One region of the Blautia sp. KLE_1732_HM_1032 genome, then DNA from elsewhere that is predicted to be linked to it. Evidence: riboswitches for the same ligand, from Rfam matches in the RefSeq annotation. Region 1 holds a riboswitch; each other region holds the start of a gene.

The links. A riboswitch is a leader RNA that binds a small molecule or an ion and turns the genes downstream of it on or off. The one in region 1 is predicted to bind cobalamin.
Region 2: it holds a riboswitch for cobalamin, as region 1 does, so the genes downstream of both, nikB (nickel ABC transporter permease) here and NQ489_RS15145 (ABC transporter substrate-binding protein) in region 1, are expected to answer to the same signal.
Region 3: it holds a riboswitch for cobalamin, as region 1 does, so the genes downstream of both, NQ489_RS14535 (sirohydrochlorin cobaltochelatase) here and NQ489_RS15145 (ABC transporter substrate-binding protein) in region 1, are expected to answer to the same signal.
Region 4: it holds a riboswitch for cobalamin, as region 1 does, so the genes downstream of both, NQ489_RS14470 (cysteine-rich small domain-containing protein) here and NQ489_RS15145 (ABC transporter substrate-binding protein) in region 1, are expected to answer to the same signal.

The regions. Positions count from the first base shown of each region.
Region 1 covers NZ_CP102266.1:3,179,034-3,186,709, forward strand. The annotation lists gene rlmD (23S rRNA (uracil(1939)-C(5))-methyltransferase RlmD) at 1-64, opposite strand, end outside; gene NQ489_RS15125 (hypothetical protein) at 275-505, opposite strand; gene NQ489_RS15130 (CGGC domain-containing protein) at 725-1,078, opposite strand; gene NQ489_RS15135 (ABC transporter ATP-binding protein) at 1,115-1,870, opposite strand; gene NQ489_RS15140 (FecCD family ABC transporter permease) at 1,870-2,955, opposite strand; gene NQ489_RS15145 (ABC transporter substrate-binding protein) at 2,970-4,064, opposite strand; cobalamin riboswitch at 4,171-4,460, opposite strand; gene pcrA (DNA helicase PcrA) at 4,562-6,805, opposite strand; gene NQ489_RS15155 (DUF1836 domain-containing protein) at 6,951-7,571, shown strand.
Region 2 covers NZ_CP102266.1:1,992,029-1,999,704, forward strand. The annotation lists gene NQ489_RS09550 (ABC transporter substrate-binding protein) at 1-1,245, opposite strand, end outside; gene nikC (nickel transporter permease) at 1,304-2,134, opposite strand; gene nikB (nickel ABC transporter permease) at 2,135-3,073, opposite strand; cobalamin riboswitch at 3,258-3,446, opposite strand; gene NQ489_RS09565 (M14 family metallopeptidase) at 3,731-4,690, opposite strand; gene hisIE (bifunctional phosphoribosyl-AMP cyclohydrolase/phosphoribosyl-ATP diphosphatase HisIE) at 4,841-6,121, opposite strand; gene hisB (imidazoleglycerol-phosphate dehydratase HisB) at 6,140-6,727, opposite strand; gene hisD (histidinol dehydrogenase) at 6,727-7,676, opposite strand, start outside.
Region 3 covers NZ_CP102266.1:3,044,857-3,052,532, forward strand. The annotation lists gene NQ489_RS14525 (ABC transporter substrate-binding protein) at 1-1, opposite strand, end outside; gene NQ489_RS14530 (hypothetical protein) at 1-897, opposite strand, end outside; gene NQ489_RS14535 (sirohydrochlorin cobaltochelatase) at 1,019-2,311, opposite strand; cobalamin riboswitch at 2,474-2,648, opposite strand; gene NQ489_RS14540 (NAD(P)/FAD-dependent oxidoreductase) at 2,968-4,347, opposite strand; gene NQ489_RS14545 (DNA internalization-related competence protein ComEC/Rec2) at 4,470-6,746, opposite strand; gene NQ489_RS14550 (GerMN domain-containing protein) at 6,791-7,676, opposite strand, start outside.
Region 4 covers NZ_CP102266.1:3,027,189-3,034,864, forward strand. The annotation lists gene NQ489_RS14460 (glycyl radical protein) at 1-2,112, opposite strand, end outside; gene NQ489_RS14465 (phosphatase) at 2,468-3,184, shown strand; gene NQ489_RS14470 (cysteine-rich small domain-containing protein) at 3,292-3,579, opposite strand; cobalamin riboswitch at 3,848-4,017, opposite strand; gene NQ489_RS14475 (C40 family peptidase) at 4,249-5,709, opposite strand; gene NQ489_RS14480 (N-acetylmuramoyl-L-alanine amidase family protein) at 5,993-7,483, opposite strand.

The sequences.
Region 1 (7,676 bases):
CAAAACCTTTGTTTGGAAATTCCACTTTTTCTATAATACCTTCGTAAATTTCACCTTTTTTCATAAATCCTCTTTCTGTTTTATAACCAGCAGACAATAATTCGAACATTCAGGATCCTCTTTACTGTCTGCTCATGAACGCCAGCGTTTCACGGTCCGTCTTCAAAAATCAAGCCCCGGTATCGCGCCGGGGCTTCAATTATCCGCTTCTCATATTCATACATAACAGACAGCCATTCTGATCTGCTCAAAACAGCCTCTGCAGTGAAAGTTCTTACTCTTCCTCATCCTCGAAATAATCATCGAAGTCATCATCAAAATCTTCTTCAAAATCTTCCAGATAATCCGGAGCGAAGAAACGGTATACTGCAAACGCAATACCAGCAACAGCTGCAACAGCACCGATGATCGCCAGTACCCAAAGGACTGTGTTCTTATCTTTCTCTTCTTCTTTTTTCTTCAGTGTTGCGAGCAGTTCTTCAAGTTTTGTTGTATTTAAATTCATAACACTGCACCATCCTTTCTTTCTGTTCGGCTGTACTTTCTGTCAGTAAATCTGCAGCGCAGCGTTTTTTGAGGTCGCTGCACCCGAGCCTTTTTTTAATGTTCTTATTATACCACCATATGTCTGGTTTTACCAGAACTTACACAAATTTTCGCAGAAACATTCTGTAAAAAAATCGCCGTATTTCCGGCATTTCCGGAAAGATACGGCGGTTTTCTCTTATTCTTTATGGGTTCCTCGGATCACTTTGATCCCGCGTTCTTCTATCAGACCGCAGATCTGTGTTATCCGCGGACATTCCTTTTTTTCCTCATTCAGACGGCATACCCCGACATGGATGACGCTGATCTTTTCACTGACCAGCCGATCTGCCTTTTCCAAAATCCCCTCATCTTCAGCAGGTTCTTTTGCATTGGTTTCTTTGCATCCGTTGCATGTCATCACAGCTGCCAGAATCGTATCTTCCGGATAGCCGGAAAAAAAATCTCTTCTTTCCCGAAATGCAGACAGACATCCTGCCCTGGTACACACATCATTGGAATTAAGGCATGTCAAAATCCCGATCTTTTTCATCTTTTTCCCTCTATGCATCCCGCCTCACAGCCAGAATCATAAAAACAAAATATGCATCTTTCCGCGGCTGTCGTAAACGATCTCCGCTTCTACTTTATAGATCCTGCGGATCAGCTCCGGGGTCAGGACTTCTTCCGGCGTTCCGTAACCTTCCAGAACTCCGTCCTTCAGTACATAGATCTTATCACAGTATGCTGCTGCAATATTCAGATCGTGAATAGCGGAGATCACGGTTACATTAAGTTTTTTCACCAGCTCCATCAGCATGATCTGGTGGGTAATGTCCAGATGATTGGTAGGCTCATCCAGAATCAGTGCAGAGGTCTGCTGGGCAAGTGCTCTTGCCAGGATCACCCTCTGCTGCTCTCCTCCGGAAAGAGTGGAAAAGGTACGGTCTGCAAACGCCTCCATCTGTACGGTTTTCAGCGCTTCATCCACGATCTGGTAATCTTTTGCATTGTCCCGTTCCAGAGTCTTTTTATGAGGCGCACGCCCCATAAGAACCACCTCGCGGACCGTAAAATCAAAATTATAATAATTGTGCTGTGCCACCACGGCCATTTTTTTCGCAGAGCTTCGAACACTCATGGAATGAAGCTCCTCGCCGTCCAGATACACGGCTCCTGCGTCTGGTTTCAGAATACGGTAAATGCATTTCAGCAAAGTGGATTTTCCGCTTCCGTTTGGTCCGATGATTCCTACCAGTTCCTTATCCTGGGATTCCATGGAGATTCCCTTCAGGATCTGTCTGGCGTGAAAGCCAACCTGAATATTTTCTGTGGTGATCTTCATTACCGGGCACCTCCGAATCCATAGGATTTCCGCACAAGCAGATAAATAAAGCAGGGAGCACCGATAATGGATACCAGCACACCGATGGGCATCTCGGAATTTTTAAGGATCACACGACATGCCACATCGCACCAGATCAGAAACGATGCACCAAGAAGCGCACTTAAGGGGAGCAGTTTTCTGTGATCTGTTCCAAAAAGGATCCGGACCACATGAGGGATCACCAGTCCCACAAATCCGATTACACCGGCACAGTACACGGCAAATCCGATCATAACAGAAGCAACGATCAGATAAAAAGTCCGCAGTCTGTGCAGATCTGTTCCAAGGGTAATGGATACGTCATCTCCCAGAAGCATCAGATTCAGGTTCCGGTACTGCGTCCAGAAAACAGCCACGCACACCAGCATGACCGGAAGCATTACACCCACTCTGGTCCAGCTTGCTCCGGCAAGACTTCCCATGCTCCACTTCATAACTTCTGTTGCCGCATTTTTGTCATTGGTAATATAAATGACAAAATTGGAAAAAGCAGAACAGACTGCGCTGACCGCCATTCCCGCAAGGATCAGTTTTGCGGAAGTTGCCTTTCCACCCATGTTTGCAATGGCGATCACCGCAAAAGAAGTGATCATCGCGCCAATGAAAGCTGTGATTCCCACAGAGTTTCCACCAAGAAAGCTTCCGATTCCAAGCATGATGGCCAGTGTGGCACCCAGAGATGCACCAGATGAGATACCCAGCACATACGGGTCTGCCAGCGGGTTCTGCACGATAGCCTGCATCACCACGCCGCACACGGAAAGAGCCATTCCAACTGCCAGAGCCAGAAGGACTCTAGGCAGCCGGATCAGCCACACAACATCATGAACTGCGCCTTCCGCATAGGCGGACAGACTTTTTATATGAAACAATTTATAAGCGATAACGCTGTATACATCCTTCAGTGACAGATCCGCATTTCCAAAAGTGATGGCTGCAAGTATGGAAAAAATAAGGAATCCTGCAAGTCCGATGAGAACTGCCACATACATGGATGTTCTGAACACCTTATCTTTTTTTCTCTGTGAAGCTGTTTCTTTCACTGCATTTTCTCCGATCAGTCAAGATTTACGTCCGGATATAATCCCTTTGCAAAAGTTTCGATTCCGTCCTGGGTACGTGTTGCACTTGCATACATCTCACTGAGCATGATCGGGTAAACACGTCCGTTCTTTACTGCGTCAAGGCTCTTCAGGGACTCATCATCCTGGATCACTGCAAGCTGGCTGTTCTTAACAGTTTCCGGATCATCTCCTGCATATGGCATGTAAACCACAAAGATCACGTCAGGGTTGGCTGCGATGATATCCTCTTTTCCAACGGTGGAAGCATCCGGGTTTGCAAGAGTTGCGCCTAACTGTGTTACCATATCTCCGCCAAGGCTCTTTACGCCATAGTTTGTGATGTCATCTCCAAGAGGCTCCAATACCATTACGCTTGGTTTGTCTTTTACATCTGCAGTTGCAGTAAGAGTTTTGTCGATCACTGCTTTTGCATCATCAACGATAGCCTGTGCTTTGTCCTGTACATCGAAGATCTTTCCGATATTTAAGATATCTGTGAATTCATTTTCCAGTGTTCTGTCGCCGTCCGGACGAGTATTGGTGTTGTAGTAGGTGTTGCAGCCTTTGTCGATCCAGTCTGTTACATTTCCCAGATTCTTATCAGAGAAAAGAGAGCTCCAGGATAAGATCATGTCCGGCTCCAGCATTGTTACAGTTTCAAGGGATGGGGTAAATTCGTCAAGATAATTTGTTTTTGAGAATGCTTCTTTGAGATCTTCCGGAACTTCATTATCAAGACCTGCGGTAGCTACCAGGTGGTCTTCCAGACCAAGTGCGAGCATAGTCTCAATGCTTCCCTGATATACAGCAAGGACTTTTTCCGGTGCTTTTTCATAAGTGGTTTCGATTTCGTTTCCATCGTAATCATAGGTTGTGATGGTCAGAGGATATTCTGTCTTGGTTGCCTCTGCGGAAGAATCTTCGGTGTCTGCAGACTCTGTACTGTCTTCTGCTGCCGGCTGGTTGTCTTCCTTGATGGTCTCGGAGTCTGCTCTCTCTGCGGCATAAACAGCCGGAGCCGCTGATACGGTCATTGCCGCTGCCATTACCATTGCCATGATTCTTGTGGATACATACTTGTTTTTCATTTCATTTCCTCTCTTTTCGCCTGTTTTATCTCCTGTTGCCTATGGGTAACCGAAAAGATGGGGCTTCATAAAATCTGCACGGAACACTTTGTACGGAAGCTCCCACTTACATACTGTCAAGCAGGTTTCCTGACTTACAGACTCAGAAAAAACTCCGCAAAATAAAAACTGATACACCATTCATCTTTTAGCCGATCATGAATGATGTATCAGAATTTTCTCCAGAATCTCTCTGACATCGGGATTTCGCCTTCTCACATGAGTTTCTGCAATGGCATGTGAAATCCCTTCTTCTGTATACAGTGGCCGCAACCGCTCAGGCTTTTTACCCGATTCCCTCTCACAGTATCCGGCAGCATATGTGCCGGTGATACTGTTCACTTCACAGCAATTCAATTACGCTGATACTGATTCTAACATACCGGTTTTCCAATTACAACCTTGAGGCCGGATTTTTACAGTTTTTTGCAGAAATAGTCTGCCCGGAGAGATCCCTCTCAGATCTTTTTCAGCTTGGCAAAACCGGCGAACATTTTTTTCACGCCGACTTTGTCAAAGTCTACCGTCACTTCGTAGTCTCTGCCGCCGTCTGCGATATTTTTTACGATACCGACTCCGAATTTCACATGACGGACCGTGTCTCCCTCACCATAGTCCAGGCTGTCCGCCTTCTTCACTGTGAAATCTTTTTTCTGCAGGGTGCTCTTTGCCTGGAAATTCATTTTCATCTGGGCATAGGCGCTTTTCGGAGATACGATATCATCTACCCTGGGCTTTTTCTCCTGAATGGTATGTCCAAGATCTACCAGCTCCCGTGGAACCTCCCTTACAAAACGTGACACACGGTTATACTGAGTCTCCCCACGGATCATCCGCTGTTTTGCACAAGTTAAAGTCAGTTCCTTCATGGCACGGGTGATCCCCACATAACAGAGCCTTCGCTCCTCCTCGATATCCGACGGATCACCGGACCAGATGGAAGCATATCCCGGAAAAACACCGTCCTCCATTCCCACGATAAATACATTTGGGAACTCCAGTCCCTTGGCACTGTGAAGGGTCATCAGCAGCACATAATCCTGATCCGGATCAACAGAATCGATATCTGCCACCAGTGCGATTTCCTCCAGAAATGCAGAAAGTGTTGCCGGCTGTCCGGCCTCCTCCATGGCTTCCTGGAAGGATTCTGTCTTGGAGATCAGCTCATCGATATTTTCGATTCTCGCCTGGGCCTCCTCCGTTTTCTCTGCCTCCAGTTCCTTCACATAACCGGTAAGCTCAATGACCTCTTCCAGGGTTTCACGGACTGTATAGGCCTCTGCCTTACTTTTCAGTCCCTGGATAAAGGATACAAAATCATTGATCTTTCCTGCTGCCCTGCCAATGGACGGTACCTCCTCCACCACGCGGAGCGCATCGTAAAAGCTCAGGTTCATCATATCCGCATAGTCCTGGACACGGCCGATGCTGGTGAGTCCGATCCCTCTTTTTGGCACATTTAAGATCCTGCGCACAGCCAGATCATCACTGGCATTGTCAATGGTCTTCAGATAGCTTAACAGATCCTTGATCTCTTTGCGGGCATAAAAGTTCACGCCGCCGACAATCTTATACGGAACATTTGCCAGGAGAAATTTCTCCTCAAAGAGACGAGACTGGGCATTGGTCCGATAAAGTACTGCACAGTCCTTGTACTGGAATTTCCCGTTGCGGCGCCCCTGGATGATCTCTCCTGCAACATACTCCGCTTCCTCAAATCCGTTGTTGAACTGACGGAAATGTACTTTATCGCCCTCTTCGTTCTCTGTCCAGAGGCGTTTTTCCTTACGCTCTGTGTTGTTGACGATCACCTCATTGGCTGCATTGAGGATGTTCTGGGTAGAACGGTAATTCTGTTCCAGGCGCACCACCTTAGCCTCTGGAAAAACCTTCTCAAAGCCTAAGATGTTCCCGATATTTGCTCCACGAAAACGATAGATGGACTGATCATCATCACCAACCACACAGAGATTCTTGTATTTTTCAGCAAGAAGACTTACGAATTTAAACTGGGCAGTATTGGTATCCTGATACTCATCCACCATAATATATTTGAAACGTTCCTGATAATAGTCCAGGATATCCGGATTATGCTGAAAAAGCTCCACAGTCTTCACGATCAGGTCATCAAAATCCAGCGCATTGTTTCCCCGGAGGATAGACTGATATTCCTTATACATACCGGCAATCTTCCGTGCGTCCGGGTCGCCGCCTGCATTCAGCTCCATCTCTTCCGGCGTGATCAGTTCATCCTTGGCATGGGAAATCTCAGCAAGAACAGCGCGTTCCTTGTAAATCTTGGTATTGATATCAAATTTCCGGAAGATTTCCTTCATGACTGTTTTCTGGTCGTCGGCATCATAAATGGTAAAATTACTGCCAAAGCCCAGCACCTCAATATGTCTGCGCAGGATCCTCACGCAGGCGGAATGGAAGGTGGAGACCCATACGCTCTCCGCACCCATTCCCGCAATTTTATTCACGCGTTCCCGCATCTCACTGGCGGCCTTGTTGGTAAAGGTGATCGCCAGGATATTCCATGGGTTTACACCCTTTTCTTCCATTAAATAGGCGATCCTGTGGGTCAGCACTCTTGTTTTTCCGGAACCGGCTCCTGCGAGGATCAGAAGTGGTCCCTCTGTATGTACGGCAGCTTCCCGCTGCATAGGATTCAATGTGTCCAAAGCATCATGTATACTCATTTTGATCTCCATTTCTTTTTCCATATGAACAGTATCTTTATATACTATCATGACTTTACTTTCCGGTAAACCCACCTCTCTGAAAAAAAGTTTCTTTACAAGTAGTATTTAAAACTATATAATAGGGAGCAGAGGTGATAATGCGATGACAGAAAACGAAAAAGAAATGATGAACAGCATTTTTGCAAAAATTGCTGAGCTTGATTATATAAAACCCGATGAAATTCCCAATATTGCTCTTTACATGGATCAGGTCACAACCTTTATGGAAGATAATCTCGCTTCCACCAAGCGTCATGATGATGACAAGATCCTGACCAAGACCATGATCAACAATTACGCAAAGAACAAGCTCCTTCCCCCGCCGGAAAAAAAGCGGTATTCCCGGGAGCATCTGCTGATGCTGATCTTTATCTACTATTTTAAAAATATCCTCTCCATCAGTGATATCCAGACCCTTCTGGGACCGATCACCGAGAAATACTTCAAGTCCGTTACAGAAAAGGACATGACTTACATCTACCAGGAGGTTTTCAGTATGGAGCAGTCACAGATCCGTTACCTGGAAAAGGATCTTATGCGCCGTTTCAAAAGTGCCGGAGAAATTTTTGAGGACGCCGACCCGGAGGATAAGGAATTCCTTCACCAGTTTTCCTTTATCTGTCTTCTTAGCTTCGACGTATACATGAAAAAAATGATCATCGAAAACATGATCGACCACATGAATTCCTCAAAAGATACGGATTCCTCAAAAAAAGACAAATAATATCCGGAGCTCACATCCGGTCATAAACGTGCGTCGCCGGGCGCACCGAAAAAAAAGAGACAGACGCACGATCGCCTGTCTCTTTTTCGTTACAGCATTATCCGT
Region 2 (7,676 bases), 1.2 Mb from region 1:
AAGGTCATACTGACCGGAATCTCTCATGTCAAGAAGTGTCTCATAACTTACTGTATTCAAGTTTACGTTGATACCGATCTCCTTCAGACTGGCCTGTGCTGCCTGTGCGTATACACCAAGCTCGGCACGGCTTGTGTAGATAACAAAATCAAGAACAAGAGGATCTCCGTCAGGAGTTTCTACAAATCCGTCACCGTCAACATCTTTGTATCCGGCCTCATCAAGGATCTTCTTTGCGCTGTCCGGATCATAGGAATTCTCATCCTTCAGATCATCGAATCCAAAGTCAAGTGTTGGAGGAACCGGTGCTTTACCAGCTGTTGCACCACCCTCAAGAAGAGTGTTGCAGTATGTTTCCTTGTCAAGACCACGAAGAAGTGCCTGGCGAAGAGCCTTATCGCTGAGTGCATGATCCTCGTTCTGGTTCATGAATGCATAGGTGGAACGAAGAGACTGAAGCTCCTGGATGTCGTAATTGTCATTTCCCTCAAACTCAACCAGGTTCTCTGTTTTCAGGTTGTAAGCGATATCGATCTCACCTGTCTGAAGAGCCATGGAACGTGTTGTCTGGTCATCCACACATTTCAGTGTAACTTTATCAAGGGGAACTTCTCCATCCCAGTAGTTCTCATTTTTTACTACGATACAGGAATCCGTCGGGCTGAAGGACTCTACTGCATAAGGTCCTGTACAGATCGGTCCTTCCATGGCAAATGTAGAATCATCTACATTTGTATCTACGATCAGAAACAGCGGGTCTGCAAGGCATCCGGCCATGTTTGCATTTGCTCTGTTCAGATGGAAGATCAGGTTCTGTCCGTCAACCTCGAGGCTGTCGAGATCAAAGAATTCCGGAACACGGTCACTCTTTTCAGCGGTACGTTCGATGGAGGCTTTTACCATCTCCGGTGTCATGTCGTCACCGTTGGAGAATTTTACGCCCTCACGGATCTTGAAGGTCCATGTTTTTCCATCGTCACTGTTTTCCCACTCTTCCGCAAGACATGGAACGATCTCACCGTTCTCATCGAATTTTGTGAGGCACTCGCCGATCGCATAACGGGATACAACCCAGCTAAAATACTGCTCTGTCGGCTCCAGTGTATCTGCAAAGCTTGTTACTCCGATGGTGATTTCCTTATCACTTTTTTTGTCACCTTTTGCCTGAGCCACTGTTGCCATTGAAAGGGTCATCATACATGCAAGTGTAGCAGCCAGCACTTTTTTAACTACATTATTTCTCATTTCATCCTCCTAAAGATAATATACTGATTATATGGTGTTGGTTTGTTACAGAGTTGTTTTATTGATCCTGGCGCGGATCCAGTACATCACGGATGCTGTCTCCAAGCATGTTGAAAACAACAACACAGATCACGATAGCGATACCAGGGTAGATCATAAGCCATGGCGCCTTTGCCATGTAGGTTCTTCCTTCATTCAGCATCAGTCCCCACTCCGGTGTCGGCGCAGTTGCACCAAATCCCAGGAATGAAAGGGAAGCCAGCTCCAGCATCATAGTTCCGATATCTGCTGCCGCAGTTACCACCATCTGGGTTACCATGTTGGGAAGAATGTGTACAAGAAGAATTTTCCAGGTCTTTGTTCCGTTTACTATAGCTGCCTCTATGTAAAGACTCTTCTTGACTTTCAAGACCATACTTCGTGCAAGACGGGCATATTTTGTCCAGCTTACAGCCGCAATGGAAATAACGGCATTGACCAGGTTTGGTCCAAGCATACCGGCAATGGCAATGGCCAGTACAAGCCCAGGGAAGGAGATCATCATATCTGCGATACGCATGATCACTGCATCCACAACGCCGCCGAAATATCCGGCAATAACTCCTAAAAATGTACCGATGACAAAGATCACTGCAACCAGACATAAGGTCATGATCAGAGAGGTTCTTGTTCCGAAGATAACACGGGAAAGAAGATCTCGTCCAAGCTTATCCGTTCCGAACGGATGAGCGGAGCTTGGCTCCTGCAGTGATTCGGTCATAACTGCATTCAGTGGATCATATGGTGAGAGCTGCGGCGCAAAGATCGCAATTCCGATCACCACGAGACCCAGAATGAAGAAAAGAGTGAACTGTTTATTTTCTTTGAATGTTCGTAATACCTTTTTCAATTATCTATCCTCCTTAAGTCTTGGATCGAGATAAGTATAGGACAGATCCACAAGCAGGTTGATGCACATGTACAGGATCGCGATCCAAAGTACATAGCCCTGTACAAGAGGATAGTCACGACAGGAAATCGCCTTTACTGCCATATTTCCCATTCCAGGCCAGTTGTAAATGATCTCTACAACTGCAGTACCTCCCAGAAGACTTCCAAGGGAAAGTCCCAACAGCGTTACCAGCGGAAGCATAACATTAGGAAGGACGTGTTTCCAGAGAATGACGCTTTCCTTGATTCCACGCATTCTTGCACCTGTGACATAATCCTGATGAAGTTCCTCCAGCACTGCACTTCTTACCTGTCTGGTATATTTTGCAGACATGGCAAGTGCAAGAGTCAGCGCCGGGAGGATCATGGATTTAAAATCCGTACTGCCTCCTGCAACATTGATCCAGCGAAGCTGAACACCAAAGATGCTGAGAAGGATCAGGCCCAGCCAGAAGCTTGGAACAGATACTCCCACAAAGGTAATTCCTCTCACAAAATAATCCGGGAATTTGTTCTGATATACAGCGGCCAGGATTCCAAGCGGTATGGAAATAATGACCATCATCAGAAGTGCCAGCAACGACATCCTCAGCGTCGGCCAGAAACAGGATACCAGTTTATCTGTTACCGGCATTTTGAAAGAATAGGACTGTCCCATATCTCCTGTAACAACACCCTTCAGCCAGGAACCATACTGCACGAGAAAGGGCTGATCAAGGCCAAGCTCATGTCTTGTCTGTTCCAGAAGCTCTGGTGTAGGAAGATTACCACACTCTGTCAGCATGATCTCCGCAGGATCACCAGGTGACAGGTAGGTCAGTCCAAATGTGAAAAAGCTGATTCCAAATAATACAATGATGATCTGGAGAAATCTTTTTCCTACTTGTTTCTTTGTCACGTTTTACTCCTTTCCTCATTTGATGCGATTTTAACATTGCCGTTTTAATTTAGTTAGATAAAAGAAACTATTGGATTCTTAATATGCAGAATATGCATGGAATTTTAGAAAATTTGCACGAAAAAAGCCCGTGACGAAATACGGGCACACAAAATAAATATGCTTCCTATCTTCCGTAAGAATCATTTTAAAACAATTGCAAGCAGGTCTCCTGACTTAGGATCCTTACCCTCAGACACCTTCCCGGTCTATTTCTCACGCACTCGACCAGTGGTACTTTGTCTGAGGATTTCCCCTTACAGTGACGGGATCGTACCGGATTTACACCGGTTTCCCTATTAATCCTCTCAGAACTTACAACGGCTGATGTGAAAATCAGCAAATGCTGTCAAATTACTGAAACATTATATGATAAAACTATAGTTTATGTCTATGGAAAAATGTTATATTTTTAGAAAACTCATAAATTTTGTTAAAGATGCTTGAATTGTATATATCCCCCATGGGGGATTTGACAATTGGATTTATCTGATCTGCTAAAAAAACACGGATTTTACCTCGCTATTTTTACAAATAGAATAGCAAATGGTAAAACCCGGTTTTCTTACTGTTTCAATATGATTTCAGACAGAAGCGTTCTGAAAAGGTTGTTTACTATCAGGTCAGAGTCTCCGTGATCGCTGCATATGCGATCATTGGTCCGTCTTCAATAATGTTCAGACTGGCTGTCTGATAAAGTACGACTCCGTTTTCAGTTGCAATAGATGTGTAAAGTAAATTTCCATAGTAATCTCTCAGTTCACCCAATTCTTCTCCCTTAAAGAAGTACTCTCCAGGCTTCTTGGATGGATACCAGCATCCGGTATACGGCGCATATTCATAGACTACATTTTCCAAAAGCATCTGACGGTAATGCTTCAGACCATGACATTTCTTTCCCTGGAGATGAAAAACAAGGTGACGGACGTCTCTTTTATCCTGTTCTACTTCCTCCCAGGTCCAGTAGCTGTGTCCGCCTCTTTCGATGAGAATACTTGGAATTCCAAGAGAAGAAGCATAATTGTAGGCGCCACCTGTGGCGGTTGTGGAACGGACCACATATTTTACGCCGATATGCCGTGCCATATGTAATGATTTCTCTGCTGTCTTTTCATCTACAACCCCTACATAATAAACATAGGGATGAAGCTGTTCGAACCCATCTCCGCTATGCAGGTCGATATAATAATCTGCTATGGAAAAAAGCTTTGTCACTATAGCATAGGCAATACGATCTGCAGCTGTTCCCTCAGGATCTCCGGGGAAAACGCGGTTCAGGTTCTTGCCATCCTCATAGACCAGACTCATGGTGCGATGCTCAAAGCCACTGACATTGACCAGTGGAACGATGATCACATTTCCCTTCAGTTCTTCCGGTTGAAATTCTTTTGCAAGTTCCATTGCCGCCTGGATTCCTACATACTCCGCACTGTGTATTCCCGCTGTGATCAGTATCGTCGGTCCGTCTTTCACTCCGCATATCACAGTTGCCGGCATTGCTATGCCGTATCCTGTGATCTTAATTTTCCCCTGTGCCTTCTCTCCTTTTTCAATCACCCAGTCATCAATTTTGATCATTGGTTGTTTCCCTTTTCCTTTTTTATATTTCCGCACTTTTGACGATAAGTATATCATGCCTAACCGAAATTGTACATATCAGAAAAAAGCTTTCGTAACCGTTCATTCTGATCCGACGTACAAAAGCTTTTTTCTTGAATGCTATATAATTTATCTTTTTACCAATTCTTTGGTGATTTCTTCCCAGCTGACTCCTTTTTCAACCATGAGTACCATCATATGATAAAGAAAATCTGAAATTTCGTATTTAATTTCTTCTTTATCCGGATTTTTGGCTGCAATGACGATCTCTGTGCATTCTTCACCGACTTTTTTCAAAATCTTGTCGATTCCTTTATCAAAAAGATAATTGGTATAGGAACCTTCCTTTGGATGTTCTTTTCGGTCAGTGATCACATCATACACATTCTGGAACACGTGAAGAGGATTGGTATCATCGTACTCCTTTTTCATCAGCGGTTTGAAGAAACAAGTACGGTTTCCTGTATGGCAGGCTGCGCCCACCTGCTCCACTTTGGCAAGGATCGTATCATTATCACAGTCAATGGTAAGAGACTTTACATACTGTACGTGGCCGGATGTCAGACCTTTGGTCCAGAGCTCATTCCGGCTGCGACTCCAGTATGTCATTTTTCCAAGCTTCAATGTTGTGTTAAAAGCAAGCTCATTCATATAGGCCAGCATCAGTACTTCATCCGTCCGGTAATCCTGGACAATAACCGGAACCATTCCGTCACTGTTTAATTTAAAGTCCGACCATGCAATATTACTTTTATATGTGTTTACCGGAATTCCGGCTTCTTCGCAGGTTTCCTTAAATGTATGCAGATCATTTTCAAGACTGCTTACATAAGCACCGCAAAGTCCGGACACAGCTGGTTCTCCTAAAAGCTCCAGAATGTTCTCAGATCTGTTTTCATCGGTATGAAGAACAATGGAAATCTGAGAAATCTCTGCAATTTCATTTTCGACAGTGTCCAAAGCCAGAACAGTGTCTGCATATGTTTCGATCAGATCCTGATTTTCTGTGAATTCTCTCAGATCAGAGATGCTGATCATCATACGCTCTTTTCCAAAGCGCCGGGATACTTCTTCCAGAAGCTTGATATTATTCTCTTTCGAAAAATTCAGTACAACTTTGGCACATCCCGCATAGATCAGCTTTTTTACATCTTCCATACGTTTGATATTTCCCGCTGCGATCACCGGGATCTCAGATACCTGACAGATATCACGGATTTTTCCGATCGCACGGTCATGCTCTGCATCTGCGGAAGAAAAGTCAAATACCAGAAGCTCATCTGCCCCATTGTCACCGTAAAATTTTGCAAGTGTTTCTACATTTCCGTCTCCGAAAAGATTTCTCTGTCCAAATCCTGTTACCGCCTTTTCTGAATGAAGATAAAGGCATGGGATCAACTGTTTGTTCATAAGTGGTCTCCTTCTGTATCAGAGGCTTCCCTTGGTAGAAAGCACGTCTGTGATCCGGGAATCGTACTGTGTTGCTGCATCAAGGGCTTTCGCAAAGCTTTTAAACATGGCCTCTGCCACATGATGGCTGTTTCCTCCGGAAAGAACCTTGATGTGAAGATTCATTGCTGCGGAATAGGATACTGCATAAAAGAATTCCTTTACCATCTCTGTAGCCATATCTCCTATTTTTTCCGTAGAAAACGCTGCATCCCATCCAAGATAAGGTCTTCCGGAAAGATCTACTGCGCAGAGCACAAGCACTTCATCCATAGGAAGGATACAGCTGCCGTAACGTTTGATTCCTTTTTTGTCGCCAACTGCCTCACGGATAGCGTTTCCAAGGACGATCCCTGTATCTTCAATGGTGTGATGATCATCTACATTCAGATCACCGTGGACTCTCAGCGTAAGATCATACAGTCCATGGCGCGTAAAACCGTCCAGCATATGGTCAAAAAAGCCAATACCTGTATCAATATCGGAACTTCCTGTTCCATCAATATTCAGTTGCAGACGTATCTGCGTTTCTTTTGTGTTTCTTTCGATCAGTGCTTCTCTTGCCATTATTCGTTCTCCTTGTCCTCTTCCTCAAAACGGACTGCAATGGAATTTGCGTGTGCAGTCAGCTGTTCCGATGTGGCAAACTGGATGATGTCCTTGTGGATCTTTCGGAGTGCTTCCCTGGAATAATATACAATACTGGATTTTTTGATAAAATCATCTACAGAAAGTGCGGAGAAAAATTTGGCAGTTCCATTGGTAGGAAGTACATGGTTTGGTCCTGCAAAATAATCTCCAAGGGGTTCAGAGCTGTGCTCTCCGATAAAGATCGCACCTGCATTTCGTACCTTCATCATATCTTCAAAAGGATGCTTTGTGACGATCTCCATATGTTCAGAAGCAATTTCATTGGCAGCCTCAATGGCCTCATCCATATCTTCTGCGATCAGGATATAACCAAAGTTCTCCAGGGATTTCTCAATAATGGCTTTTCTGGAAAGTACCTCAACAAAACCTCTGACTTCTTCATCTACCTGATCTGCAAATTCCTCATTTGTTGTGATCAGGATCGCAGATGCCATCTCATCATGTTCTGCCTGAGAAAGAAGATCTGCTGCAATATAACGAGGATTTGCAGTCTCATCTGCAAGAACGAGGATCTCGCTTGGGCCGGCAATAGAATCAATGCTTACGTATCCATAAACTGCCTTTTTTGCAAGCGCAACAAAAATATTTCCGGGTCCTACGATCTTGTCAACCTTTGGAATACTCTCGGTTCCATATGCAAGTGCTCCGATGGCCTGTGCACCACCCACTTTATAGATTTCATCTGCTCCGGCTTCGTTAGCAGCAACAAGTGTGCTTGGATTTACTTTTCCGTCTTTTCCAGGAGGTGTTGTCATTACAATACGGTCAACACCGGCAACTTTTGCAGGAACGATATTCATCAGCACGGAAGACGGATATACAGCCTTTCCACCGGGAACGTAAACACCTACACAGTTCAGAGCGG
Region 3 (7,676 bases), 130 kb from region 1:
TTTTTCTTCCTTTTTCATGCTTGAAGAATCAAAATTCAGGGTATACTCAATCTCGTGAGGAGTACTCATGGCTACAGTATCTGCAGTCACTTCCATTTCTGCGTCAAAGACTGTGACCGGGATCTCAAATGTGGAGTTTCCGTCTTTGTTCACCGGCTCATATTTTTCGCCGTCCACGATCATGTAATCATAATTCGGACTGCTCCAGATGATGGTTGCCGTAGCTTCTTTGCCCTTGATCTCTACTTTAGCTGGAGATTCTACAGATGCTCTTCCTGTTCCGCCTGTAAGGGTTACATCCGTCTCATAGGTTCCGTCCTCCAGCTTCAGCTCTTCCGGTTTTTTCCCTTCGGATTTTTTGTCGTCAGAGGTTTTTACAGGATTCTTTACGCTGACTTTATGGTCGTACCATTTGCCTTTTTCTCCCAGGATCGCCACGTTAAATTCCTCACCAATGGCCGGTACCGGGATATCAAATCCGTAAACCTCCTCTGTATAACCATCGCTGTACTTCACTGTATCTGTGGTCGGCTCAATGATCTCTGCTCCGTCCTTCTGGGCATCCTCGGCAGTTCCCGCAAACAGGTTAACGATCTTCTTGGAAACCAGACTTACGTGGATGGTCATTTTACCATCTTTGACCGTGAGCTCTCCTTTTTTGTCATTGGCCTCATTTACATGAAACATGCTGCTGTCTGTACCAAACTCTGCTGTATAAACGCCATCTTCCAGGGTATCTGCTTTGGCTGCATCTGTATCCTTTTCTTCGGAAGCTTCTGCTTCCTCACCGGACTCTGTTTTTGTTTCATCTGTTTTTGCCATCGCAGGCACAGAGCCCAGCACCAGGACTGATGCACTTGCCATTGCAAGAATTAAGTTTACATAGCGTTTTTTCATGATAATCTTCTCCCTTCCATAGATACAGCAATCTGCCCGGAAAACAGTCTTCCTGATCTTTCCGGGCAGTTACATTGATTTCTTATAGGTATCTGAACTCACTCAGATATTTTTATATTTATTATTCTGCGGACTCCTCAGCAGAATCAGCCTCTGTATCTGCTGCTGCATCAGAATCTGCGGACTCCTCAGTGCTTCCCAGAGAATCGATGGCTGCCTTTGTATGCTCTACATAAAGCTTCTCAACTGCTTCGATTCTTCCAAGACCCTCGATCTGGCAGTCAACCTTATCGAAGTTTCCGGATGCTACAAACTGGCTCTTCCAGGAATCCTCCTCATCACCGGCCATATCGTTATTTGCATGGTCTCCGGCAACAACCATCAGCGGACGAAGAACAACGTTCTTGTATCCTGCTTCTTTTACCTTCTCGATAACCTTGTCGCAGGCTGTATCTTCCGGCTTACCCTCTACAGTACCGATGAATGCGTTCTTCAATCCAAGGTTTTCCATCTGTGTCTGCATCTGATCGTATGTAACGTTAGCTGTATGAGATGTTCCATGTCCCATGAATACGAATGCTGTGCCAGCCTCAGCTGCTGCATCCATGCTGTCAAATCCGGCCTCTTTGCAAGCCGTATCTGTGATCGCCTGAGCAACGGCTTTCTTGTCATCATTGATCACAGTTGCATCGTCTCCAACCTCACCGAGCATTGGCTCTGCGATAGCTACAGACTCGAATTTATCTTTATAGCCATTGATCGCTTCTGTCATCTCATCGTACTCAGCACCATGCATCAGATGGGTAGGCTGTACAACCAGATTCTTAACACCATTCTCTACTGCACGGTCAAGAGCCTGCTGCATGTTATCGATCACTTCATCATCTCTTGCCTCTACATGGTTGATGATGATCTGTGCTGTAAATGCTCTTCTTACAGACCAGTCCGGATAAGCTTCTGCAAGAGCATCCTCGATTCCCTTGACATCCTCTGCACGGCTGTCATTGAAGGAAGTACCAAAGCTTACAACAAGAAGTTCATTCTCACCGATCTCATCCTGGTTACGCGGATCGTCCTTGGAAGCATCTCCTGTGTCACGTCCGAAATAATCCGGATCTGCATTCTCACCCTCTACCAGTTCTTTCTGAGCATCTGTCAGAGCATCCCATGCTTCTTTGGCTGCCTTGCAGTCCTCATCTGTTGTGTCGTTTCTTTCCTGTACATAGATCTTGTCGATCAGAGCTGCTACATTATCTGCTGCTTCCTGATCTGCATCAGAAGCCTCTGTGGTATCAGCTGCCTCAGCGTTCTCTTCTGTAGCAGAATCCTCTGCTGCCATTGCTGTTGTAGCCGCACCCATAGAGCATGTCATGGAAACTGCGAGCATCAGAGCTAACATTGTTTTTCTTTTCATTTCTCATTGTCCTCTTTTCATGTATTTCCAGAATACTGATATGTACAAAAAAGCAGCAGCTCTCTGCGGCCGCCTGCTCACACATGATTCTCTGCGCAATACAAATACATAAAAAGAAGTTCTGTATTGTTATGGAGAATACCGATTCGTAAACCGCGAATCCCTGAATCTCACAATAAGGCAGTTCTCCTGACTTGGTTCCACGCTGCTTTCCCTTCCCGGTCTCCCAGTGGTTATAAAAGCAGCTCCCCTTTCACAGTGACGGTATCGTTCCGGATTCTCACCGGATTCTCTTTTGCACATCCGACTGGATGCAACCTTATCATTATAACATTTGCACATATTTTCTTTTACCTGGTTATCTAACTTTTACCACAAACTCATAAATTTGTCAAGATTGATGTCAGACGATTCACGGTTTTCTGTGATCTTCGCTCACCAAAAACACCTCGCGAAATATTACCAGTGAACAGTAACCGGTTTTCTCCCTGTATCTGTCAGTTATTATCAGAATACTTTCTCCAATATTCATGCACATCCTGCATAAAAAACAGCCCCTTTCTGTCATCACCCTGATATCAGAAAAGGACTGTCTTACACTGGATATTCGCAATCCGCTTCGCTACTTGCTCATAACAGATAAACTGCTTTGCAGTTTATCTGTTAAAATACTCCTGCTCCAGGTATCTGGCTACGTAGACTCCGCTGGCAGATGCATGGGACAGAGAATGGGTCACGCCGCTGCAGTCTCCGATAACAAAGAGACCCTTGTGGCAGGTTTCCAGATTTTCGTCGATCTCAACCTCCATGTTGTAGAATTTAACCTCCACGCCATAAAGCAAAGTATCGTCATCCGCGGTTCCCGGTGCGATCTTATCCAGAGCATAGATCATCTCGATGATGCCATCCAGGATACGTTTCGGCATAACAAGACTTAAATCTCCCGGTGTCGCAGAAAGTGTAGGTGTTACGAAACTTTCCTCAATACGGGCTTTTGTGCTTCGTCTTCCGCGGATCAGATCTCCAAACCGCTGTACCATAACACCACCGCCAAGCATATTGGAAAGTCTTGCAATGCTCTCACCGTATCCGTTGCTGTCATGGAACGGCTCTGAGAAATGCTTGGATACCAGAAGGGCAAAGTTTGTATTGTTGGTATGCTTTGCCGGATCTTCGTAGCTGTGACCGTTTACTGTGATGATACCGTTGGTATTTTCATTCACGACAACACCTCGCGGGTTCATGCAGAAGGTACGGACCATATCCTCAAACTTCTCAGTTCTGTAAACGATCTTGCTCTCATAAAGCTCATCTGTCAGACGGCTGAAAACCTCTGCCGGAAGCTCCACACGGACTCCGATGTCCACACGGTTGGAAAGAGTCGGGATCTTAAGCTCTGTACATACCGTCTCCATCCATTTACTTCCGCTTCGTCCTGCGGAGATGATACAGTAAGTTCCCTCGTAACGCTCATCTCCTACAAAAACTGCATAACCGTCTTCAGTTTTTTCTACTTTGTCAACAGATGCGTCAAAATAGAAGTCCACATGGTCTTTCATTTTTTCATAGAGGTTCTGAAGTACCACATAGTTGATATCTGTTCCCAGATGGCGGACTGATGCATCCAGAAGATGCAGGCCGTTCTGAAGGCAGAGCTTACGGATCTCGCTGTTTGTGGTAGAATAAAGTTTGGTTCCCTCACCGCCATGCATCAGGTTCAGTTTATCTACATATTCCATCAGCTCTGTAGCTGTATCCTTGCCGATATGCTGGTACAGAGTTCCGCCAAACTGATTGGTGATATTGTATTTTCCGTCGGAGAAAGCGCCTGCACCGCCAAATCCCTTCATGATCGCACAGGTTTTGCAGTGGATACAGGATTTTACTTTCTTTCCGTCGATGGGACATTTTCTTTTTTCCAGAGGATGACCAGCTTCAAAAACCGCGATCTTTTTCTCCGGATCATTATTCATCAGTTCATAGGCCGCAAAGATTCCACCGGGACCTGCTCCTACGATCAGTACATCATATTTCATAAATAAAAACTCCTTATCTTGTATTGCACATTTTCAGTGCTTTGTTTTTGCACAAACCCTGTCTATTCTACAATAAACGTGTTCAAAAGTCACCGTTTTTTTTCGGTTTTGGAAAAAAATCCTCAATCCTTCCGGAACCTTCCGATCTTAAGCTTTCTTCCATCTGTTTCCACGGTAATAGCACCGTTTTTCATGGTGTATTCCACCTGACTTCCGGCCTCTTTAAGCCGCTCTACGGTTTCCGGTGACGGATGTCCGTAGGTGTTGGTGAGCGAACAGGAAATGATCGCCACTTCCGGCTTTATTTTCTCAAGAAATGCTTCTGTGGTAGAATAACGGGAACCGTGATGTCCCACCTTCAGACAGTCAACATCCTCAAGCCCCCCGGCTGCCAGAAGCTTTTTCTCCGTATCTGCACCGATATCTCCGGTAAAAAGCATCTGAAAATCTCCAAAAGACAACTCCATCACCATAGCTTCCTCATTCACATCTTTTCCTGTGGCATTTTTCTCCGGCCACAGAACAGAAAAAGATACTTTGCCGCAAGGCAATTCATCCCCTTTTACTGCTGTCACGACCTTAACTCCGGCTGTTTTTGCTGCCTCTGCAAGCTCCCTCCACGCATCTGGTCTTTCCGCCCAGGCAGGCAGGATCAGATATCCGGCCCGGATGGTTGTAAGACCTTTTCCCATATATTCCAGAAGCTCCTTCACACCGTTGATATGATCCTGATCTGTATGGGAAATAAAAATCCCATCCAGCCAGGAAATCCCCTGACTTTTCAATGCCGGCAAAAGGCAGTATCTTCCAAGATCCGACTGGCTGCTGCTTCCTCCGTCAATCAGAAAATGGTGATCCTCCGGGGTCTCCACAAGAATACCGTCACCTTGTCCTACATCCAGGCAGATCACCTTCAGACTTCCTGCTGGATGATATCCCAGTATCAGGATTCCGACTGCCAGAAAAATACCGGCTGTTATCCGGATAGCATATAGCTTCCAACAACCTGCTTCCGCCCGCTCCTCTGATAACTCCGTTTCCTCACTGACTGCTTTTTTCTTCCGGAGCTGTTCTTTTATATACTGTCCCATAAACAGGACTATTATCAAAAAGCCATAATATACCACAATCTGCCATATTTCCGGCTCCCCTCCGATCCAAGTACTCCATCCTGATCTTCCTGCCAGACTGCAGAGATATTCATAAAAAAGCAGCAGTACCCTTGCCGGCAGGATTACCAGTTTTGCCGCAGGAATACTGAGAATTCCCAGCAACAGCGCCACCATTCCTCCAGTCAGCACTACCCCCACACTTGGAAGCACCAACAGATTCAGGATAAATCCGGCAATAGAGACTTCTCCGAAAAACTTCAGCATCACCGGCAGAGTCACAAGCTGAAGAGCTATAGGACTTACCAGTGCCTTTGTCCATTTTTTCTCCGCTCCTGCAAGGGCACAGATCTTTTTCGCAGCGAGCCCCATTCCCAGAACACAGCCAAAGGACAGAAGAAATCCACTGTCCAGGAGATAGGCCGGAGATTCCACAAGGATCATCATGGCAGTTACGGAAAGAGCACTCATCATATCATAGATCCGTCCGGTGATCCTGGCTCCCATGGCGATCAGAAACATAGTTACTGCACGCATGGTGGAAACACTCCCTCCGGTCATGATCCCATACTGCAGCATCACTCCCAGAGAAAAAATCCCGGCAGGCCAGATTCCCAGTCCCATCTTCTTTAGAAGGTTGTAAAGCCCCATTCCCAGAATACTGATATGAAGTCCGCTGATGGCAAGGATATGTATGATTCCGGCCAGCTGATAGCGCATCTGTGTTTCCGGATCCAGTTCCTGTTTGTCTCCAAGCGTCATGGCACAAAAAACAGGCGCATCTTTTCCTGCAGCTTCCTTCAGGATCTGTCTGCAGCTTTCTTTTATCTCCAAAAGGAGCTGCCTGTAGCCGGAATACACTGCTGTTTTCTTTTGGAGCACAGCGTTCTTCATAAAATAATAAATATGACGACAGGCATAAAAGTGTTGGCTGTCAAAGCCCCCCGGATTCGCAGGACCTTCCACTCTTTTCAACGTTCCCTTGACCAGGATCCGCATTCCCGGTTTCAGATTTTCTTCTTTTTTGAGAAATATTCTTACATTTTCAATTGGAAACTTTTTTGACTGATGGATAAGATATGTTTTTTTCAGATAAACAGACTGGGAAAATTCTGTGTTTTCATACTGTTCCACCTCCCCGCAGATTATGGAACCAGGGTGCGCTTCGATCTGCTCCTGCACATTTAACGGAAGGGGATTCCCCCTGATCAGAGGAATCCCCATAAGCTCCAGTGCGCCAAGACTCAGCACCATAAGAAAACACAAAAGACACATCGGCCTTTTCGCCATAAATGTTCTCCCGTTTTCTGATATTTTGAAATGTTTTATTTTTTCTATTCTTTTTTAGCCTTTGTGTGTGCCAGCAGGCTGTCGTTCCATTCATAGAACTTATAAAGCTGCATATTCTGGCCAAAGGTCACTTCCTTGTTTCCTTCGATGGAAATCTCAACTTTGTCCACATCCGTTGCCGCGATCAGCGTATTTACCACCGAATACACGGCAATCTGTTCCGAAACATCCAGCGCATAATCCTGAAATACGGAATTATAATCCACATAGCAGATTCCGTTTGCTCTCGTCAGGGAAAGTACCTCTGAATTCTCCGGTATTGTAGGATAATGTCCTTTTTCCAGCGGACCTCTTGCAAGCTGCTCCAAAACCACCGTAGCCTTCGGAAGATTTCGTCTGTAGCGGACACTTCTCTGTTCCGCTACCAGTTTATCTCCGTTTTTATTTGTGAAATACAGAGTAAAGGTGTCATAGCTGTACACATCCCCATCGGACCCGGAAAACTCCACAAAGGTGTCGTTGTTCATGGCTCCCACTTCTTCACCCCTGGTATCTGTCAGCGGCTTTTTACCCACATAGATCTCCACAGAATCCACTCCTGGAACCTGTAAAAAGATCTTCACTATACCTGCCCGCACCAGAAGTTCTCTGGTACGTGACATTTTATCATAGGCCTCATTGAATTCTACGTTCAGGACTCCATCCTGTATGGAATAAGAAGAAATCTTTACCCCATCCGGAAAAAGTGAAATTCCGTCTTCCCGGGTCTCACGGTTATTCAGACTCTCGGAAAAATTGCGCAGCATCACTTCTGTTGTTTCCTTCTCCGGAGTATATTTTTCTTCTTTCAGTCTCGTTTCATCGCTGTTGATATAATAAAATCTATACTGCTGTTCTTCGTTTTTATTTCTTCCCGACAAACCTATGAAA
Region 4 (7,676 bases), 150 kb from region 1:
TCCGCCAAGAGGAACGTTTGCAGATACAGGATAAAGTCCTGCCTGATAATGTCCGCCTCTCGGGTTCATATATTTCTGAAGCGGCTTGGTGTAAGTATAAGCCACATCTCTTGCAAAATAATCCACATCCGGGATATCGTTTCCAAACTTCGGAACCTCCTCGATCATCTTGTGGATCTCTTCGAATCTTGCTTTCTTCTCCGGAGATGGCTCTGTTCCGAGAGCTGCTGTCATAACAGCTGTTGCGGTCTGCTCATTTACGCGGATGCCATTCTCCTGAAGCTTCTGCATAACAATGGTGGTGATATCTGCTGCAGACTGTGCATCGATACCCTTGCCGTAGTTCCATGCCAGAGCCTCCTTCAGCTCTTCCATGGTCATCTTCTTTTCTTCATATACAAGCTTGCGGATCGCATACAGAGAATCTGCCATGTTTGCAATACCAAATCCCTGAGGACCTGTAAAGTTATAAACAGCTCCGCCTTCCTGAACGGATTTGCCTCGTTTCAGGCAGTCATCCACCATACAGGAAAGGAATGGAAGCGGACATCTCTCCGCATGTGCCACATCAATGGCATTATCAGCATTTACAAGCAGGGAAATGAAATATTCCATCTGTTTCTTATATGCATCATAGAACTCATCGAAGCTCTTCATCTCTGTGACATCGCCGGTCTGGACACTGATCTGTACCCCTTTGTCCATACCATTAGAGAAAACCATCTCCAGCGGACGGCACATGTTAAAGAATGCAGCGTCATGCCACCCCTCTGTCTTACCTGCCTTCTGCGGTTCTACACAGCCGATGATGTTATATTCTCTGGCATCTGCAAGAGAAAGGCCGCGGTTCTGCAGTGCAGGAATGATAACCTCATCATTGTAATAAGCCGGAAGTCCGATTCCTGTTCTTGTAAGCTCTGCAGCCTTGATCAGGAATTCATGTGGTGATCCGTTCCATACTCTTACAGAAAGAGACGGTGCCGGAAGGTGCACATGCATAGACGCCTGGATGCACATAAAGGAGAGATCATTGGTCACATCCTCGCCATCCTTGTTCTGACCACCTGCGATCAGGTTCTGGAAAAGGCTGTAGCCTGCAAAGCCTTCTGCAGATGCAGCATCACGGCATTTATTCAGGTCGTTTAATTTTACCCATATGCAGTCCATCAGTTCCTGGGCAAATTCTCTGGTAAGATTGCCTGCTTCCATATCACTCTTGTAATACGGATACATATACTGGTCAAAACGTCCCGGAGAAATAGAATGTCCGCTGCTTTCCATCTGGATCAGCTGCTGTACAAACCAGAAGGACTGGCACGCCTCATAGAAGTTACGGGCGCCCTTCGCCGGTACGCGTGTACAATTGGATGCGATCTGAAGGAGTTCCTGTTTTCTGGTCGGATCCTGACACTGATATGCCATCTGCTCTGCGAGCTCGGCATAGCGATGTGCATAGTCGATAACTGCCTGACAGCTCATGATAACTGCTTCCAGGAAACGGGATTTCTTTGCGTAATCACCATCTCCTACATTACACTCATCCAGTTCCTTCTGAGCTTTGGCAATGATCCCTTCATAGCCGATCGCCAGAACTTCTTCATATTTAACGGTTACGTGTCCTACACCATTGTAGAAATAGTTTCCGGGTGTAAAAATATTGTGGTCAATGGCAAGAATCGCTTCCGGTGCCATGTAGGATGTTGCAAGCTCACTGGTAGTCTTGCCTTTCCAGTATTTATGTACCTCACGGAGCTCCGCCTTGGTTTCCTCCGCAATATAAAATGGATCGGCTGTTCTGGTAGCCACTGTATCCAGCTCATCTTCCAGCCACTGGAAAGAATACTCCGGAAACGTCTGACATCCTCTCGGCGCCAAAGTGCTGCTTCCGACGATCAGCTCCTCATCACGGATGATGATCGGAATGTTGTGCAGGATGTGGGCAAATGCCTTGGCTCTGCGGGTGATGATCGGCTCGTCTTCTGTTGATTTGTAAGACTCTGTGATCAGTTTTGCTCTGGCAGATTCGATCACCGGCATCTTTGCATAAAGATTATCTACAAGATGTGTGATCCTGTCTGTTTTCGGAACATCTGCTATATGAAATTTCTCCATGATTCTCCTTTCTCACAACCGGTTGTTTCTGGTGATCTGTCTGCCTCTACGCTTCCAGAACCGCTCCTGTCCGGCTATGTGCTCATGTAGTTTTATTATACCTTACCCCTACTTCGATGTCAACGAAATCCAACATGTGTTTCTAGCTGTTTTTGTGGTTTTTATCGGTTGCGCCCTGTTGATTTTATTTGTTTTTTTGTATTTTTATGTTTTTCTCTATTGACTTTGTTTTTCTGCTCTGCCATACTTGGATTTATATAGGAATTCCTTTGTTTTTCAGAAAAAATTTATGCAAAGCGGACATTCGTATTCCGCTCTGTCACATGTTCTCAAACAGTAAAAGAGGTGTATTTTTATGTATCTTTCTGATATGCATACCCACTCCATCGCCAGTGGTCACGGCACGGAATGTACCATCACCAACATGGCACGCGCAGCTGCCGAGAAAGGTCTCCGGCTTCTCGGGATCACTGATCACGGTCCCGGCACTCTGGCAGCCGGAACTTCCTCCTATTTCCGCAGCCTTACCTATTCTCCCAAAAAACATTTCGGTGTAGAATTACTCTACGGAATTGAACTGAATATCCTTGACCGCAGCGGAACGGTAGATTTAGATCAGGAATTATTATGTAAACTTGATTACGCCATTGCCAGCATGCATGCCTGGAATTACCGCTGCGGTACCAGAGCTGAAAACACAGAAGCTTTTATCAATGTAATGAAAAACCCCTGTGTAAAGATCCTCGGACATAGTGATAACACTCATTACCCGGTTAATTATGATGCGCTTGCAAGGGCTGCCAGGGAAACCGGCACGATCTTTGAGATCAACGAAGCTTCTCTTGCACCTTATGGCTATCGTGGCGACACAAGAGAAAACTGTTTCGAGATCCTTCGATGCTGCCGCAAATATGATCTGCCGCTGCTTCTTTCCAGTGACAGCCATGGCCCGGAGCATATCGGAGATTTTACCTGTGCTGCTGAGTTTGTTCATCAGGCCATGTTTCCGGAACAGCTGATCCTCAACAACCAGATTCCCAGACTCAAGGTTTTTCTCCAAACCAGAGAATGATCTTCTGTATCTTTTCCGACAGATAACAGATATTGTCCACCCCAAACAAAACAGGCCAGTTCAAACACAGGAATATACATTTTCCTGTATCTGAACTGGCCTGTTTTTTATTTTTCCCGCTGCTTCCGTACAATTTCCGCAAGCTCGCTATATTTACCTGTAACATATCCGAAATTTTCTCTTCTGTGAGGAAGCTTGCATTCGGTGCAGTCTTTAATCCCGCTTTCCGTAAAGCGGAAATTACCACCACATTTATCTCCCAGTGCATATAAAGGGCAATAGCAGAACAGACAATTAAAATTCTCCGGATTTGCTCCTTTATGGCACGGAAAATACTCACAGTTTTTGTGGCTGAAGTAAGAGTATTCTTTGCCTTCCCAGTATGGTTTCTCCATGGCTCTTTTCTCCTCTCCTGACATAACCACACATAATTTTTTCCTATAAAAAAAGAGGTAGCGATGCCACCCCGGGGTAGAAATATAATCCGTTCATGAGTGCGCGGAGGGAACGAATGTATCCGGAGTAGTATCGCCTGCCATTTAATCATGTATAATTCATATGAACAGGCGCATTCCATAAAAAAATGCCTACTCTCGTAAAAAAGTAGACAACGTCCCAGGGGTGCGGAGTCCCTGAAATGGTTGTTACACTTTACACGGAAGTTTAACCTCGCCATAACAAGCAGGTTTCCTGGCTCCGGGATCATGACTCCTCTCTCCTTCTCATACATACGTACAATGGACTATGAGATTCGCTCCTCCGTTACAGTGACCGGATCGCTCAGGTTTCACACCTGATTCCCTTTTCTGTGGACTTCTGATAATCAATATATAACTGTCAGCTATCCTCAGCACTTGCTATGTTCAATATGGAATTATACTGACATCATAATAACATCCTGTTAATTATATGTCAATACTGTTTTTAAAATTTATACATTTTTGAGCATATTTTGTTGCTGTTCATTCCGTTCCATGGGTTTTCAATATTTTTCCTGCCGTCAAAAACAGCCCGACAAACTGCTGTCGGGCTGCTGTATTTTTATTTTCTGTTGTACGTTCTTATTATACAAGACGTCTTACAGATACAATTGTTCTGTATGTAGCATCATTGCTAATCTTGATCCCGTCCTGAGAGTTCGATGCATGAACGATCTGGCCATTACCCATGTAAATAGCCACGTGCCCGCCATAGCAGATCAGATCTCCCGGCTGTGCATCTGCGTAGGATACTTCTGTACCTGCATTCTGCTGCTCATAGGAGGTTCTCGGAAGGCTGACTCCGAAGTTCGCATAGACACTCTGTACAAATCCGGAGCAGTCTGCACCATTGGTAAGGCTTGTTCCGCCCCATACGTAAGGATTCCCCACAAACTGTGTAGCATAATTCACAACAGAAGATCCGGAACCACTGCTGTAAGAAGAACTGTCACTGGCTGAGGATGTGTCCTCTTCATTAGATGTGTCCTCTGCACTTTCTTCAGATGCATCTGTGCTGTTATCGTAATCTGCGTCTGCATTATCCTCTGTATTCTCAGTATCCTCGGACGCATCATCATTCTCACCATTGTCTGCATCTTCATCCACAGCCTCGGTGTCATCTTCAGCAGTATCCTCATCTGCATTCTCGATCACGTCGCCGTCCTCATCGTACTGTCCGTCTTCGCTCTCGTCCGCCTCATCCTGCTGTGCTTCCTGCTCTGCCTGGCGTCTTGCTTCCTCTTCTGCCTCAGCCTGCGCTCTCGCTGCTGCTTCAGCCTCGGCCTGACGTCTTGCCTCTTCCTCTGCTGCAATACGCTCAGCCTCTAATCTCTGAAGCTCTGCAGTCTGCTCTGCAAGAAGGTTGGCATAATCTGTAGCCTGCTGCTGTGCGTAGGCAATCTCATTATCATAATCTGCGGATGTGGCACGCTTCTCATCCAGCTGTGCCTGCAGGTTCTGGGACTCTGCCTCATATTCCTGCTTCATTCCCTCCAGTTCTGACTTCTCCTGTGTGTACTGTGCCTCCAGGTTTGCCACCTGCTGGATCGTATTGGAATATTTTTCAAGACTCTTACGGTCCTGCTCATAAGTTTTCTGTGTGTACTCTGCTCTTGTAAGAAGGTCAGACAGGTTCTCTGCATTCAGCATCATCTGGAACCATGCATCGTCTCCACCCTTCTCATAGAGATACTGGATACGTTTCTTCATTGCCTCATACTGTTTCTGCTTGGCATTTTTGGCCTTCTCAAGGTTGGTCTGTGTAGATGCAATGTCGGCTTCCTTATTGGAGATATCTCCCTCCAGTGTCTGGATCGAAACCATCACGTTTACAAGATTGGCATCAAGAGTTGAAATCTCGCCTTCAATCTGTGACTTCTGTGAGGAAAGCTCATCCAATCTGGAATAAGTCGCATTCAGCTGTTCGTTGGTCGCATCCATCTCCTGCTGAAGCGCTGCCTCATCTTCTCTTGTTGCGCTTACGCTGACTACCTGTGCTCCGCTGATGATGAGCGCCAGTGTCAGACATAATATCCTTTTCTTCATGACTGTTCACCCTCGCAATCTGATTCTAATTTAATACAGCGGATCTGACCATCCGCTTCGTTGGTTTTCTTTGTAATACTTTTGCAATATCTTGTTTCAATCTTTTTATATATTAACACAGTGTTATTTGGATTGCAAGGATTTTCTATTAATTAGTTTAAAACTTTGTAACATTTATTAATGATTTTGACATTAAAAAAGGAGAACCCGGGTTATCTCAGGTTCTCCTCTCACGTTTCTTATTGCTATTTGTTACATACAAATTTCTTTCAGCACATCCTGATCAGAACAGATCTGCAAGGATCTGATTGGCTGTCTTGTTCAGATATCCGTTGGGATCGGAAAGAGTGCTTCTGTTCCATCTGAAGTATGCACCGTTTCGGATATAGTTACCACTGGATTCATGATAGTCATATTTGCTGGCTCCAGGATACCTAGACATATAAGTTTCTGCCAGCTTGATCGCCTGGCTTCCGTAAGTTCCGCTTGGTGTCGGTGTTCCGGAAATCTGTACGCCGGCATTCGGTGTACAGTGGAGGATCACGACACTCTTATCGGAACACTGTCCGAGAACGATCCAGGTATGTCCGCTGTTGTATCCGATATCCCCAGGATAAAGCTTCCAGTTTGAGCTTGCCAGCTGAGCCTGGGAAACAACGGTACCCATTCCCTTGCCGGAATACAAAGATCCAAGATTTCCGGAAACATCCGTGTACATAGGTCCACCGGATCTGCTCTGCATGATCTGATATACAGACCATCCTACAAAGCCGGAGCAGTCAAGGCCCTTCTGTTCTGTAGCTTCACTGAGATCCATATAATATCTGTAATTATAGGAGCTGGAATTGCTGTCATACCACTGTTTCCATTTTGGACTGATGCCCTTTCTGGTCGCATCCGACCAGTTGTGGCCGCCGCCCCATACGTAAAGAGTCTTTCCTACCGGAAGTAATGCATTGGCAAGGAAATTCTTGATAGTCCTGGAGCTTGTCGCTGTAGTAGTGCTTGGGTTGGTATCCAAGACACCATTGCTGCCAAATGTATACTTCTTGCCATCGATCGTCTTCGTTCCCGTAGCCATGACACCGGTTGACGGATCGAAATAATATTTATATCCTTTTTTGGAATTTGTGACCCAACCGGTAGCCATCACGCCGCTCTTGCTGTAAAAATAATAGGTATCGCTGCCGATCTTCTTGAAGCCCTTATACATAGCTCCCGTGTTTGGATCAAAATAACGCTTCTGCTGTTTCTTATTCGTTGCCCAGCCCTTTGCCATAAAGCATTTGCTGGTAAAATATCTGGTCACATTCTTCTTGTCTGTAAGGAATACACTTCTGGCTGCAGCACCACTGCCGCTGTAGAAATAATATTTCTTATTGCTGATCGTGGCCCATTTCGTTGTCATATATCCGCTGGCGGGATTAAAATAACGGGTATTTTTCTTGCTGTCTGTAAGCCAGCCTGTTGCCATATAGCCCTTGGCACCGTTGACATTATAAAAATATCGTTTGCCCTTGGAATCCTTAGCCCAACGCTTCATCTGCACGCCTGTGGATTTATTAAAAAAATATTTCTTCCCGTTCAGTGTAAGCCAGCCTTTTACCTTCTGTCCATTCTGATAATAATAGGACTTTCCTTTTTCTGTTTTAAAGCCGTTTTTGGTCGCAGCCTGTACATCTGTTGCCGTTGTATGTACAGTTGCTCCGGCTGCAAAGAACATCAGAACAAAAAAAAGTCCCCAGAGTTTCCATTTTCTGCTTAATTTTCGCATACATACCTTCCTTTGATAGATAGATCATTGATATTTACTATTTCTTAAGTCCGACTGATCGTAAACGTTACAATTTTGTTACAATTTTACGTCCATATTATATAACATTCTTTACGGTCCGTCAACTCTTTCCTTTTCTTTCAGAAAAATCATCATCCAGGTATTACCAATGTTAATTTTATGCAGAAAAAAG